2 linked regions of the Pleurocapsa sp. PCC 7327 genome follow. The protein of the gene in region 1 interacts with the protein of each later gene in a pairwise test. Links are inferred from orthologs where the notes say so. Each region holds a gene or a part of one and is shown in the gene's direction. Other genes may lie near its edges.

Region 1 (8,399 bases):
GACTGCGCCGAGACGATCGCACAGCCGATATTCCCGTCCTGATGTTGACGGCTCTAAGTCAGACTCAGGATAAGGTAGAAGGCTTTAATGCGGGGGCTGATGATTACCTAACCAAGCCATTTGAAGTAGAAGAGATGCTAGCAAGAGTCAGAGCCTTGCTACGCAGAACCGATCGCATTCCTCAAGCCGCCAAGCATTCGGAAATTCTCAACTACGGCCCGCTAACCTTAGTTCCCGAACGCTTTGAAGCAATCTGGTTCGGCACCACCGTCAAGCTCACTCACCTAGAGTTCGAGCTACTCCATTGTCTGCTGCAACGCCACGGTCAAACCGTCGCTCCGAGCGAAATTCTCAAAGAGGTATGGGGTTACGATCCCGATGACGATATCGAAACCATTCGAGTCCACATCCGTCATTTGAGAACGAAATTAGAACCCGATCCCCGCCATCCTCGCTATATCAAAACCGTTTACGGCGCGGGCTATTGCCTGGAGTTGCCCAGCAGCGAACAGGTGGCAGTAGAATCCGATGCGGCTGCCGTTTAGCGCTGTCTCAAAACCGCAAGATTTCGCGATCGCAATTCTCTGGAGACGGCTCGACCTCCCAGACCAATCCTTCCCCCGGCGAGATGGCTACCTCAACGTATAGCCGCTCTACGGCTTCTGTAGCAATGTCCTCGTTGTTTTCAAAAGACTGTAAATCTTCAGTCAACAGTCTCAGTTTAAATCCTCTGGGGATCGAGCCAGCTAAGGAGGTACTGCGTAACTCGAAGCGCCAAATTCTGGCTTCGGGATCGCTTAAAGGGAGTGCCCGCAACTCATAAGGTTGATGGTTGACGATTAACTGACGGGATAGGACGGTTGAAATCGCTGGAGCTTTCTCTTCTCGCGCTCGTTGCCATGCCGTTTGCAACTCGAACCGTTCCCACGCCATTTGTTTGGCTAATTCTGAAACGCCGCCGCGAAGCCAATCAAGCACCGACCATTGCTCTTGTCTGCCCAAGCGCTTCTCATACAATCGCTGTCGCCAGCCTCCGTGTTCTAGGAGCGATCCCCAAAGGGGAAAGGGTACGGCAAGTCGAGGTTCGATAACGGCGGGAGCGCCCAGGCGAGCGAGCAAATTTTCGGCGCGCTCTAAGGATAAACCGGGAAGCGATGCGATCGCCGCTCGCGTTGGTTCTCCCGGACAGAGTTGCCTAGCTACCCAGAGAACGTTTAAATCTGCGATTAAGTTCTCTTCATCTAAAGAATAGGTGCGATCTCTCCGATCGTAGTTTCCCTGAAGTTTCAATTGCTGGTGAGTAGCATATCCCCAAATTCTCACCCATCCTTCATCTGGCTCGATCTGCACCGCCAAATAATAATCTGCCGCCCAACTGGGAAGATCGATCCATTCTTGCTGCACCCGCATTTCGTCGAGATCGATCGCTTCGCTGGGGATCGATAAAAAACGCATGTTATCGAGGGCGATCGCAACGCCATTGACAACTTCCCAAAAGCTGGGCAGGGCAGCCATACCAAGCCAAACCCGTGCCTGGGGATCGTACTCTTGTTGCAACCAAGGCAGGACTGCACTCAGACACAGTTGGTTGAGGTAGGCCCTCCAACGAGAAGCTGGCGTTGAAAACAATTGGCTTTGTTGCTTAGCGCGATCGCGATCTGCCGGCAGAATTTCTAGGCACAGTTGTGTGGAGTTAGCAAAAATCATCGGGCTACTCTCGATTGGATGAATGGGAAGTTGGCAATTCACAATAATTCACAATTATGAATTGGTTTGACTATAACGTGTCGAAAGCCATTCTTCTAGAACCTTACTGATGTTGTCGAGTACGTCTGACGCGAGCGAAATATGCAGTTGCTCTTGACTCCACCTGGCAAGCGTCAGGAGCAACGATTGTTTGGCTTTGGCGAGTCGCCGCGAAACCGCATACTGTTTGGTTTCCAGTTGCTCGGCTATTTCCTGTTGCTTAAGACCTCGACCGTAGTACAGTTGTAGGAGATGCTGTGCTTCTGCGTCCATCCCAGTCAAGGCAGCACTTAAAATTTCATTGAGCTGAGTTTGTTGAGAAAGCCTTGTCCGCTCTTCTTGCGCTGCGATCGCGTCGGCTAGCAAAGATTCAGACTCGGTTGCTGGCAGGTAATCTTGCAGTTCGCCAGATTCTTGTCCCGGCGTTGGCGCATTAAGCGAGGTCAAAGTCGGATAGAGATAGGAACGAGCGGCTTTCGCACAGTCGAGCAGCCACTGTTCTAAGGTTTCTGGGGTGCCTTCTGGTTCGGAGGGGGGACGTTCTTTATTATAAAGAGAAGCGATCGCTTCCCAAGTAGAACGGTCTGGCTTGTTGAGTTGGCGAGTTGAAGTCTCTCCAATCGAAGGCACGTAAAGCGTCTTAAAACATTTCCAAGCGAGAAGGTAAGAGGCAATCGCCTCTGAAGTCAACCCAATTGCCTCTAAAGATTCCACTAATCGTTTTTGACTCAGCTTGCGCAATATCGCCCAAGGCGTGCAGATATCGATTTCTTGACGCTGGCGCAGATTTTCTCGAATGATGTTGGCGAAAATGATGCTGGCATAGTTTTTTAGATTAAAACCTCGCTCCAGACTAAAGCCTTTTAATACTTTCTCGATCTGAGCAATCGCTACTTGAAAACCATCGGGCAAGGTATATTGAGTCTTAGAAAAGTTAGCGATCGCTTTTTGGGCTGCCCAGTAACAAGCTTCTTGTAAGTATGCCGTCAGGTGCGATCGCGCATGACTTTTGTTGAGATCGTCTTTCTTTTTTGGAGCGGGTTGAGATTGCCAAACCTTGTACCAGTAGAGCCACCAAAAGTTTTCTGAGCTATCTGCTTGCCAGCCTCGCTCTAGACAATTTTGCATGCTGCGACGCAGATGGAGATCCGTCACCCACCGACTGAACTGTTCTGCCTCAAATTGTGCAAACGTAGAAAAAATCTCGATTAGACTTTGCCGGGGATGCATGATTTAAGTAGTTCCTACAAACGTTAGACGAGTGCGATCCTTCGACTCGCTCCGCTCCTCAAATCGCTGTTTCAAGGATAAAACAAAGAAAGCTATTTGACTTAGCCGGCTAAACTTTCTTTTATCTATGTCCCATCGGCTAGTTGGGAAATCGAATCTCCCGCAATCCGACAAATACGCCATTCTTCTAAAATCCTTGCCCCGATGCTTTTATAGAAATCAATGGCGAGATCGTTCCAATCTAGAACGCTCCACTCTAATCGTCCCACGCCGCGATCGCGTACCAACTGCACGAGGTGAGTTAAATTCTGGATTTTGGATTGGAGATTAGTTAGTAGGGGCGAGTTTATCTAAAAACGCTAAAGATTTCCCCACAGTTACTATCAAAAACCTGCCCGTACAGTGGTTAGTAGTTAATTGTCTCCCAGTCTTCCAACACCCCTCACACTCCCCACACTCCCATACTCCACATCAAAAGAGAAAGCAAACCAGCGCAGCCTCATGTCTCTCAATTGTGTGAGATTGTGTCGCCAGCGTTTCATCAGCTTGTCGAGCATCTCGACTTCGACGTTGCCAATTGCTAGGGGTTCGGTTGGCTTCCACGCCTCTATAACGCCGTAGTCTTCCAGCCATTCGAGCAATTGCTCCTCGCGATCGCTTAATGTCATTGGATCGATGCGACCGAGCTAATTCAACCATCCCTTGAGACGGCGAGCGACTTGAGGGCGGCGTAACTTGCGCATGGCTTTACTTTGAATCTGACGCACCCGTTCGCGAGAAAGATTAAACATGCCGCCAACTTCCTCTAAGGTATAGGGTTGGCTGGTGGCTAAGCCATAGCGCAAGGAGATGACGTCTTTCTCGCGTTCGGTAAGAACATCGCTCAATACCTCTGAGATTTCTTGTCGCAACATGGCTTCGCTCATTTTCTCTTCGGGGAGTTGGAGATCGTTATCTTCGAGCAAATCGACTAATTCGGTGTCTTCTCCTTTGCCAACGCGATGATTGAGCGAAAGCGATTGCCGTCTCAGTTGCAGGAGTTGGCGTAACTGGTTGCGGCTAACTTCGAGTTCTTGAGCCAATTCGTCCTCGTTGGGATTGCGTTGTAAGTTCTGTTTGAGGACGCGCTGTGCTTTTTTGAGTTTGTTAAGTTTCTCAACGATATGAATGGGTAGGCGAATGGTACGTGCATCGTTGGCGATCGTGCGCGTGATCGCTTGGCGAATCCACCAATAAGCGTAGGTAGAAAACTTATAACCTTTGTTGGGATCGAATTTTTCTGTTGCTCGATTTAGCCCGATCGCGCCTTCTTGAATCAAATCTAGGAAGGGAACGCCTCGATTGAGATAGCGTTTGGCAATGGAGACGACCAAGCGCAAATTCGAGCGAATCATCTTGCGTTTGGCACAACGTCCCCGATAAAGACGGTTTTCTAGCTGGCGCTCGTTTGCCATTTTGAGCGCCTGTGCCCATTCTGCTTTTGTTGGCGGGCGCTTGAATGCTTCTTGCAGTTGCCTGCGCGTTTCCTCGGCATCTACCAGAAATTTGACGCTATGGGCTAACTCAATTTCCTCTTCAGGTTTGAGCAGAGGGTAGCGTGCCATCTCTTTAAAGAAAGCGCCAACTGTATCGTCTGCATTAGTTTTAGTATATCCCGATGCAGAACGATTGCTTGCTCTATCGATATCGTCTGTAAATTCAATATCAATTGGATTAAAATCGGTTTCCTCGTTATCTCGTTCGAGATCGTCTAATCTGTCTAGATTGGCTGTCGAGTTTAGATTATCGTCTTGTGTCAACTTGAGGCTTTTCATAAGCTAATTGTTAATTTTGGATAACAAAAATTAAACTTGGTTAGAGCAATTTCTTTGTTTCTAGTTGGCCGTTTTTGACATTTTATACCGATGAATGCTTTTTAATTTTTTTTAAAATCTCTGGATTCCCAGCATAGACTAAACTAGCAGAATTATTAAAAACTTTTGTTTATATAATTACAAAATCAAAAATTGCGGGAGTTAATGTGATTTAGAATTAGCAGATAAAGCAATTTGAAAAGACCGTGTTAAGAAGTTAGGATTTATATAGATTGCCATACATTTTCCTCTTACGCTCTTTGATAAATACTTTTTTTAAATTTCGATCGCCGCAGAGGTAGCCTTCAATAAAAGTTTAGCGAACTCGCCTTCTCTCCTAAAATCGAAAAATGATCGGAGTTTCTGCCTACACTGTAGCCGATCGCCTAAAAATTGTGTAGTAAAAGACAAAGGTTCTTAATATCTCTCTCAGTTAGCCAATGAAGAAGTCAGAAGTGACGCTATTAACTGTAAGCTAGAATTTATTACCTCGATCGCTGCTCTATGTCCGATACTGATTTTGGTCTCGTTGTAGCTGAGCCTAGCGCTTCATATCAATTTGGCTCGTCAGAGGAGAAATGGCTGGAAGTCTTAGTCGATTGTCCCGGCGTACAGGGATTATACACCTATCGCCTGCCTTCAGATTTAGCTGTCAAACCCGGAGATATCGTCAGCGTTCCGTTTGGATCGCAGATCTTAGGAGGAATTGCCATTGGCTGGGTAAAATCGCCAAGCGCCGATCTCGATCCCAGTCGGATTCGCGAGGTAGAAGATGTCATTAGTGCTGGTTTTTTCCCCAGTTCTTATTGGCAGTTGCTCAACCGCGTTGCCGAATATTATTGTACCGATTTAATGGCAGTCATTAAATCGGCTTTGCCGCCGGGATTGTTAGGGCGATCTCAACGTCGCATTCGTCTGAGGCGAGAAGCGCTTCCTCAAGGTGCAGAGACATTTTGCAGCCCATCGACAGGACAAATTCTGCGACTGCTCAAATCTCAAAAAGAGGGAGATTATAGCGCCCAATACCTGCAACGCCAGATTAGAAATGCCAATCGAGGCATCCGAGAATTAGTCAAGCGCGGTTGGGTAGAAAGCTATCTCGAACCTCCAAAAACTACCCGTCCCAAACTGCAAAAAGCGGTGACATTAATTGTAGAAAGTTTTCCCATCGACTTAACCCAACGACAGCGAGAAGTCTTAGAAGTTTTGCGACATCGAGGCGGCGAACTGTGGCTAAATGAATTATTGCAATTATGCAAAGCAAGTTCCGCCATTGTAGATGCGCTAGCCAGTAAAGGATGCATCGTCATTCAACAGCGAGAAAGACTGCGCCTCCTCAACGAAGAACATCCGACGAGCGATACTCCAAAAACCTTGACGCAAGACCAAGCAGAAGCACTAGCGACGATTCGCGCCCTAGAAGGATTTGCCCAAGTCTTACTGCACGGAGTAACGGGTTCGGGAAAAACCGAGGTCTATTTACAAGCGATCGCGCCTATTTTAGAATCTGGAAAATCCGCGCTCGTCCTCGTCCCAGAAATCGGCTTAACCCCGCAATTGACTGACCGTTTCCGCGCTCGTTTTGGTCATAAAGTCTGCGTCTATCATAGCGCGCTTTCGGACGGTGAGCGTTATGATACTTGGCGACAGATGCTGGCAGGCGAACCCCAAATCGTCATCGGCACCCGTTCGGCAATCTTTGCACCCTTACCCAAACTCGGTTCGATCGTCCTAGACGAAGAACACGACTCCAGCTTCAAACAAACCCAACTTCTTCCCACCTATCACGCTCGTACCGTTGCCAAATGGCGAGCTGAATTAGAAGACTGTCTCTTAATTTTAGGTTCTGCAACGCCTTCATTAGAAAGTTGGGTAGAGGTTAGAAGTCACAAGGAAGAAAGAAAAAATTTCCCAATCCCTAAGGCAAAATCCTATTACCTTTCCCTGCCCCAGAGAATCCAATCCCGTCCCCTACCGCCAGTAGAAATTGTCGATATGAGGCGGGAATTGCAAATAGGAAATCGATCTATTTTCAGTCGCTCGCTGCAAGAAGCGCTAGAATCTCTGCAACAGAGACAGCAAAAGGCAATTCTGTTTATTAATCGTCGCGGACACAGCACCTTTGTCTCTTGCAGAAGTTGCGGCTATGTCATGGAATGTCCCCACTGCGATGTATCCCTCTCCTATCATTACACCCATGAAGGAGCGACGGAATTATTGCGCTGTCATTACTGTAATTACAGTTGCCTGCAACCGCGTAACTGTCCCGAATGCGGTTCTCCCTATTTAAAATTCTTTGGCAGCGGAACGCAAAAAGTTACGCAAGAGCTAACGCAACAGTTCCCTAAACTGCGATGGATTCGCTTTGATAGCGATACCACTCGTACCAAAGGAGCGCATCGCACCTTACTGAGTCAATTTGCCAGAGGAGAGGCGGATGTTTTAGTGGGTACTCAAATGCTGACCAAAGGACTCGATCTTGACCAAGTTACTCTTGTCGGAATCGTATCGGCAGATGGATTGTTGCACCATTCCGATTACCGCGCCTCAGAACGCGCCTTTCAAACATTAACTCAGGTAGCCGGTCGTGCGGGTCGAGGCGACGAACCAGGACGAGTTATCGTCCAAACTTATTCCCCAGATCATCCCGTCATTCAAGCCGTGCGACGGCACGATTATGACAATTTTGTCGAGGTCGAATTATCGCAACGAGAAGCTCTACATTATCCGCCCTACGGACGGTTAGTTCTGATAAGACTGAGCGGCATTGATGGGGTTGAGGTACAAAATAGTGCGCAGAGCGTGGCAGATGCTTGTACTAACCTATTAAATTCGGATTGCGAAATTTTGGGACCCGCGCCAGCTAATATTATGCGAGTGGCACGTCGCTATCGCTGGCATATTCTGCTCAAGTTTGCTGCCGAGGCAAGAGAAAATCTACTAATTTTGAACGAGTTACGGAATTTATGTCCTCAATCAGTAAGCCTATCTATTGATGTCGATCCGTTAAGTATAGATTAATTTTTTTAATCGATTTGAGGAGAAAAATTTTTTTAAAATTAAGTCACAAGATGATGACATTTTTCAACGATTCGATCGCAGCTAAATTTCACAAGTTACTAAAAATATCGATTTAAAAGCGAAGGGAGGGCAAACTTATGAAGGTCAGAGAACTATTCATTCGTTACCTCAAAAATCAACGCAATTTTGAGGAAGTCAATCTTCACATAGCCAATTTACAAGGTTTGAAGTTCCAAGGCATCAACTTGACTCGCGCTGATTTAAGTGGAGCCGATTTGAGTGAAACCGATTTGAGTGGTGCTTGTTTAAAACAAGCTAACTTGACCGATGCCGATCTCATCAAAGCTAACTTAGTCGGGGCTAATTTAATAGAGATTAACCTCATCGGAGCCGATTTAACCTCTGCCAATCTCAGTGGAGCTGACCTGACCGGAGCTGACTTGCGTTGTGCCAACTTACATAATGCTAATCTCAGCCAAGCCAACTTAAGAGAAGTTCATCTAGACGGGGCAGATTTAAGTGGTGCTAATCTGAGTGGAGCGATCCTAG
Region 2 (5,840 bases), 280 kb from region 1 along the record:
CAATGCCGCTCAAGAAGTCGCTCATTCGGTCAAAAATTTAGAAAAGCAAGGCGTTCAAGCTTATATTCTCGATTTGCGCAATAATCCTGGCGGATTACTGCAAGCAGGAATTGAGATCGCCCGTTTGTGGATAGATGAAGGCGCGATCGTCTACACGGTCAACCGACAAGGAATGTTAGACAGTTTTACGGCATCTGGTGCAGCGCTCACTAACGCTCCTCTAGCCGTTTTAGTCAATCAGGGAACTGCCAGCGCTAGCGAAATTTTAGCAGGAGCTTTGCAAGATAATGGCAGGGCAACGCTAGTAGGAGAAAAAACCTTTGGGAAGGGATTGATTCAATCGTTGTTTGAGTTGCCCGATGGTGCTGGACTGGCAATTACGGTTGCCAAATACGAAACTCCCACTCACAAAGACATCCACAAACAAGGAATTGTTCCCGATCGCGTCGTTTCTCAAGATCCGATAACCTATCAACAAATAGGCACGGAAGCCGACAAACAGTATCAAGCAGCAGTAGAGGTATTGACCAATAAAACTGTCTTGGCAAAAGCTAATTAGTGCGTGGAGAGGTGAAAATCGTGTTTAATTTTTCTGGGAAAAGACCGACCAATCTAGGCGTAAAAGACGGAAAACTCGCTCCTTGTCCCGGTTCTCCCAATTGCGTCAACAGTCAGAGTCAAGATCCCAAATCCAAAATCGATCCTCTGCCACCAGTTGCGATCGCCGATCTCAGAAAAGTCATTGAAAGTATGGAGAGAACTACAATTATCGAACAAACCGATAATTATCTCTATGCCGAATTTAAAAGCAAGCTCATGGGTTTTGTCGATGATGTAGAATTTTATCTCGATTCGAATGAAAATGTCATTCACGTGCGATCGGCTTCCCGTCTGGGACAGTCCGATCTAGGAGTCAATCGCAAGCGAGTCGAGGAGATTAGAGCGAAATTACAAGCCAAGTGATTCCAATTCGCTAGAGTTCGCAATTCGCAATTAAAAATGCTAACAGGTTGTCCCAAAAGTATAATAATGTCATGTTGAGCGTAGCGATCGCGAAGCGAAACATCTTATAGCAATTCGCAATTGGCAATTATCAATTCGCAATTGGGAAATAGAGATGGGATTCTAGCTAGAAATTCAATGTTTTTATCTTTTAATGGCGAATTGCGAATTATCAATTGCGAATTAGCAATTAGTCAGCAGCTCTGTGTGGCGAGTTTTTGACAGTAACCGTTTGACAGTAACTGTAGGGAAGTAAGGGCGCGTTTTTAGATAAACTCGCCCTTACTTCTCAATCCAAAATCCAAAACCGCTGCGCAGAACTTTGTTCGAGCAGCGCAAAATCCAAAGTGGTATTAGCATACCAACTCCAAACCTAGATTCTTCGTTACGTTCTCCTGCATTGAGCATGACAAAATGGACTTTTGGGATATCCTCTAAGAATGCCTGGACTCGATCCCCCCTAAAGATGCTCGCTCCAACGCCTTAAGCTTCTCCCACCAACGATTGAGAGGATAATAGAGAACTGGTGCCCAGAGACTGCTGAGAATAGCTGAAGAAAGTGAAATGCGCTGATAATCTAACCAAACTTCTTCTGGGGCGCGAATGTGATGGAGAATATGCTGAACTGCGATCGCCGCCTCAGCAACAATCGACATCGCAAAAACAATGAGCGCGACCGAAATAAAATCTTCTTTAAGATATCGCTGCTTTTGCAGTTTTGCTGTCAAAAACCCTACTAAAACGAGAGACAAAACATGAGAAGGACCGGAGGCAGGAGCAGAGGTCATGCCATCTTGAATCATGCCCAAAGCAAGTCCTGCTAATATGCCCTGAAAAACAGATCGTTTGAGACTCCAACTCACCGTCCAGATTAATAGCCAACTAGGGGCAATTCCCAATAACTCCATCCCAGGCAGACGAACGAAAGTCAAACACGCACAAAGAAGCACCGAAGCACAAATTATAAACCCATTGAGAATTTGGCGCTGCTCGGAAGACCATTTTGATTTTGATAGCTTCATCACTTTGGTTCCAAATCGCTTTTGAAGGGATGGACGAGCGCCCATTCCAAACTATCGATTGGGGCTGTTATGATTATCGTAGCTTCGGGAGCAGGTCCTTTTTGCAAATTGACCGATTGGACGCGACCGATTGGCAAACCTGCGGGAAATAATTGGCTGACAGCGGAGGTACTCACCGTGTCGCCGGGGCGAATATTGGGGACTTTTTCAAAAAACTCCATAACAGCAATTTGAGAGCCGCGTCCTTTGATTAAACCCATCGAACGACTGCGAGTGACAATCGCGCCAACGCGACTGTTGGGATCGCTAATCAAGAGAACTCGACTGCTATGAGGTGTCACCTCGATGACTCGACCGACTAATCCCCCAATTCCGGTGACTGCAAAACCCTTTTCAATGCCATCTCGACTGCCTCGACCTAAAATCGCTTGCTGCCACCAGTCGTCTGCGCTGCGTCCGATAATAGGCGCTGCGATCGCGGATCGTTTATATTTTTCAAAATCGCCTAAAAGTTTTTTTAATTGCTGATTTTGCTTTTCTAATTCGCTAATTCTCTGTTCTAGTTCTAGAATACGAGCATTCGTAAGTTTTTTTTCTACCAAGGAAGCTGGTTCGGATCGAAACGGACGAACGAGCCAGGAATAGATTTCTTGGATAGCCTTTCCTTGAGTTTGGCGCAGCAACCAAGCAACGCCAATGACCGAGAGAATTAAAAGTATTTGTACTCCGAGTCGAGTCCACTTTACTCGCCGCACCGCAAACATAACGATAATTTTTGCCTTTCTCCTGTTGCCTTACTTATGCCATCCGAGCGCTTTCGTTGAGGATTCGCTCCAAAATTTTAGGATTCTTGAGTACTTCACCCGTGCCTTTAACCACACATCTGAGCGGATCTTCAGCTACGTGAGTAACGATGCCCGTTTCGTGACTGATGAGCGTATCGAGTCCCTTCATCAAAGCGCCTCCTCCAGCTAGCATAATTCCGCGATCGATAATATCTGCTGCCAGTTCGGGAGGCGTCCGCTCTAGCGTGCGCTTGACGGCATCGACAATCGTTGACAGAGGCTCTGCCATGCTTTCTCGAACCTCTCCTCCTTTAATAGTAATGGTTCGGGGTAATCCAGACATAAGATGTAAGCCTCGAACTTCTTGAACTGGTTCTTCATTATGAATGGGGTAAGCAGAACCCAGTTTGATTTTAATGTCTTCTGCTGTCCGTTCGCCAATAATCAAGTTGTGGACTTTTCTCATGTACTGCACGATTGCCTCGGTTAGCTCGTCGCCTGCAACCCGAACTGATTCGCTCAGCACTCTTCCCTGTAAGCTTAATACAGCGACCTCAGTCGTTCCGCCGCCGATGTCAATAATCATGTTACCCGTTGCCTCTGTCACGGGAAGTCCCGCTCCTAGAGCAGCTGCTACTGGTTCGTCAATCAAGCCAACTTCTTTGGCTCCCGCACGAGTCGCCGCTTCTATAACGGCTCGGCGTTCAACTCCAGTGATTCCGCTAGGAATTCCTATCACCATGCGAGGATTGCCGAGAGGATTTCCTTCATGGGCGCGACGGATAAATTCCGATAGCATAATTTCAGCGCTGTAGAAGTCAGCGATAACTCCATCGCGCAAGGGACGCAGCGCGATAATATTACCCGGAGTTCGCCCTAGCATTTTCCTAGCTTCTTCGCCGACAGCTAGGGGGGTTTTATCTCGATCGATCGCAACGACAGATGGTTCTTCTAAAACGATGCCTTTACCAGATATATAAATTAGGGTATTGGCAGTCCCCAAATCTATGCCCATGTCTCGCGACAGGGAAAAACGTTTAAAAAAATTCACAGAACTTTCTCCCCCCACTACGATTTAGGATTTACGATGCTGCTTTACGATCGCCCAATAGAATTGATGTGGATTGGATCTTATTACTTTTTTCCTTCTAAGTCTAGCGAAGTTAACGAATTCGATCGGGAATTTTACAGTTCCTCGTTAGGACGGGGATTCAAGTCATGCAGGAAATCTTCCGCACTGTTACGAGATATTATTTTTCCAGTTAGTTTCGATTGGTGCGCTTACGAGCTACAATAGTGAGAGTATATTTGTACTAAAATAACGGAAAATGAGAGGAATTGACGAATGAGTCTGAATGTCGTACATTTGGTAGGTCGCGCCGGCAGAGATCCGGAAGTTAAATGTTTTGAATCGGGAAGCGTCTTGTGTACGTTAACTTTAGCGGTAAATCGCCCTACCAGTAAAAATGACGAACCCGATTGGTTTAATCTGAAAATTTGGGGCAAAACGGCAGAAGTTGCTGCTAACTACGTTCGGAAGGGAAGTTTGATCGGCATTCAGGGGACGTTGACAATCGAAACTTGGACGGATGACAAGACAGGAACTGAGCGTTCGACTCCCGTTATTAGAGTGGATAGACTCGATTTGTTAGGCTCGAAGCGGGACGCCGACTCCAGCGCAGTCGGCGGCTACGGTAGCGGCAACAGCGAGTTTTAAGATCGATTCGCGATTTCTGTAGGGTAGGGGACAGACGCTAAAGGTTTGCCCGACGCGCGTCTTCCCCTACTTCAATAACTAATCTGTAGGGTGACGGAGGCACTAACTGTTTGCTCGCCGCCAATAACAGGGGTAGTAGCAGAATCGGTTCTAGCTGCCTCGCGAGCCATTAGCGGCTGTGGTGGCGGGGTACTTGCTCCATTGACTTGAATGTTAACGATCTCTTGGCGAGTGAGATTGAGGGCACTCAAGACCGTATCCGCTTGTTGCTGGGCATCCTCGGTGGCTAGCCGAAGCGCTTGCTTTTGCGCTGCTGCGATCGCGTTGTCGCTGGCAGTAAAATCAACGCTGTCAATTCGAGTAGCTCCAGCTTTGACAGCTTCGTCGAGTAAATTCCCTACTCGATCGTTAGAGATACGAAAACTAATGGTATTGACTCCAACGTAACCGACGAGGCGTTGTTGGTTACTGCTGTAATCGTAGTAGGCGGGCTGTAATTGGATCCCAGTGGTTTGTAATTTTTCTACGCCGCGCGATCGCAGCAACTCTACCACTGCCGACGACCGTCTGGCGATCTCTTGCTGTACCTCTTGTGCCGTTTGTCCTTTGACCTCCACGCCTAGCTGTACTTGAGCCAAGCTGGTAGGAATCGTTTCCTGTCCCTGTCCGGTGACGGTTAGGATGCGCAGGATTTTTTCTTGGGCGATCGCGGGAGCGCTTGACGCTATACTAAGAATAACGAGTAAGATTGCCATTACCTGTGCTTGCTTGTCTAAAAGCCACTTAAAAGATGATTTTTGACTAGATAAAAGCTCTTTGTTCACTTTTGTTGCTCCTCATACCAATACCATTGACTAAGCTTTCAGCCAACTGCGAATTGGCGATCGCCTCTACTTCTACTGTGCCACCGAAAAACTGAAAAAGTTTATCTTGTTGCCATTTTGGAAACCAATGCTCGCTGTCTGCTCGGCCTATGAAATACGCTCTGGTTCACGAGTGGCTAACTCCTAAAGCCACGGGTGGTTCGGAGTTAGTCGTGCGCGAAATCTTGCGCCATATCGATGCCGATCTTTATGCCTTAATTGACTTTGAATCAGTCAATCCCCAGAGTTATCTCTATGGACGAAAGATTGGAACGACGTTTCTGCAACATTTACCTTTGGCTCGCAACGGCATTCAGAAATATTTGCCTCTGCTGCCCCTAGCGATCGAACAGCTAGATTTACGGCAGTATGACGTGATTCTCTCCTCATCCCACGCGGTCGCCAAGGGAGTACTCGTCAGTCCCGATCAGCTACACATCTGCTATTGCCA

The links. The genes of interacting proteins can lie anywhere in the genome.
Region 2: the proteins of priA (region 1) and PLE7327_RS15940 interact in binary tests that used the Escherichia coli proteins (3 or more experiments, as listed by UniProt). The link is inferred for Pleurocapsa sp. PCC 7327 from one-to-one orthologs.

What each region holds. Positions count from the first base shown.
Region 1 is NC_019689.1:3,842,819-3,851,217, reverse strand. The notes cover bases 4,953-8,091. They hold priA (primosomal protein N'), read left to right. Parts: upstream 4,953-5,333; coding sequence 5,334-7,850; downstream 7,851-8,091. Other genes in these bases: PLE7327_RS17350 (pentapeptide repeat-containing protein), read left to right, coding at 7,988-8,091. In the rest of the region: PLE7327_RS17385 (response regulator transcription factor), read left to right, coding at 1-545; PLE7327_RS17380 (DUF1822 family protein), read right to left, coding at 553-1,707; PLE7327_RS17375 (sigma-70 family RNA polymerase sigma factor), read right to left, coding at 1,762-2,976; PLE7327_RS24935 (hypothetical protein), read right to left, coding at 3,102-3,269; PLE7327_RS17365 (hypothetical protein), read right to left, coding at 3,390-3,644; PLE7327_RS17360 (RNA polymerase sigma factor, RpoD/SigA family), read right to left, coding at 3,663-4,790; more of PLE7327_RS17350, read left to right, coding at 8,092-8,399.
Region 2 is NC_019689.1:3,561,768-3,567,607, forward strand. What follows is about bases 2,846-5,840. They hold PLE7327_RS15940 (single-stranded DNA-binding protein), read left to right. Parts: upstream 2,846-4,154; coding sequence 4,155-4,526; downstream 4,527-5,840. Other genes in these bases: PLE7327_RS15930 (rod shape-determining protein), read right to left, coding at 2,846-3,824; PLE7327_RS15945 (SIMPL domain-containing protein), read right to left, coding at 4,598-5,350; PLE7327_RS15950 (glycosyltransferase), read left to right, coding at 5,500-5,840. In the rest of the region: carboxyl-terminal processing protease CtpA, read left to right, coding at 1-559; PLE7327_RS15915 (DUF1499 domain-containing protein), read left to right, coding at 580-963; rod shape-determining protein MreD, read right to left, coding at 1,437-2,024; rod shape-determining protein MreC, read right to left, coding at 2,024-2,788; more of PLE7327_RS15930, read right to left, coding at 2,823-2,845. UniProt on the Escherichia coli protein: Plays an important role in DNA replication, recombination and repair. Binds to ssDNA and to an array of partner proteins to recruit them to their sites of action during DNA metabolism. Acts as a sliding platform that migrates on DNA via reptation.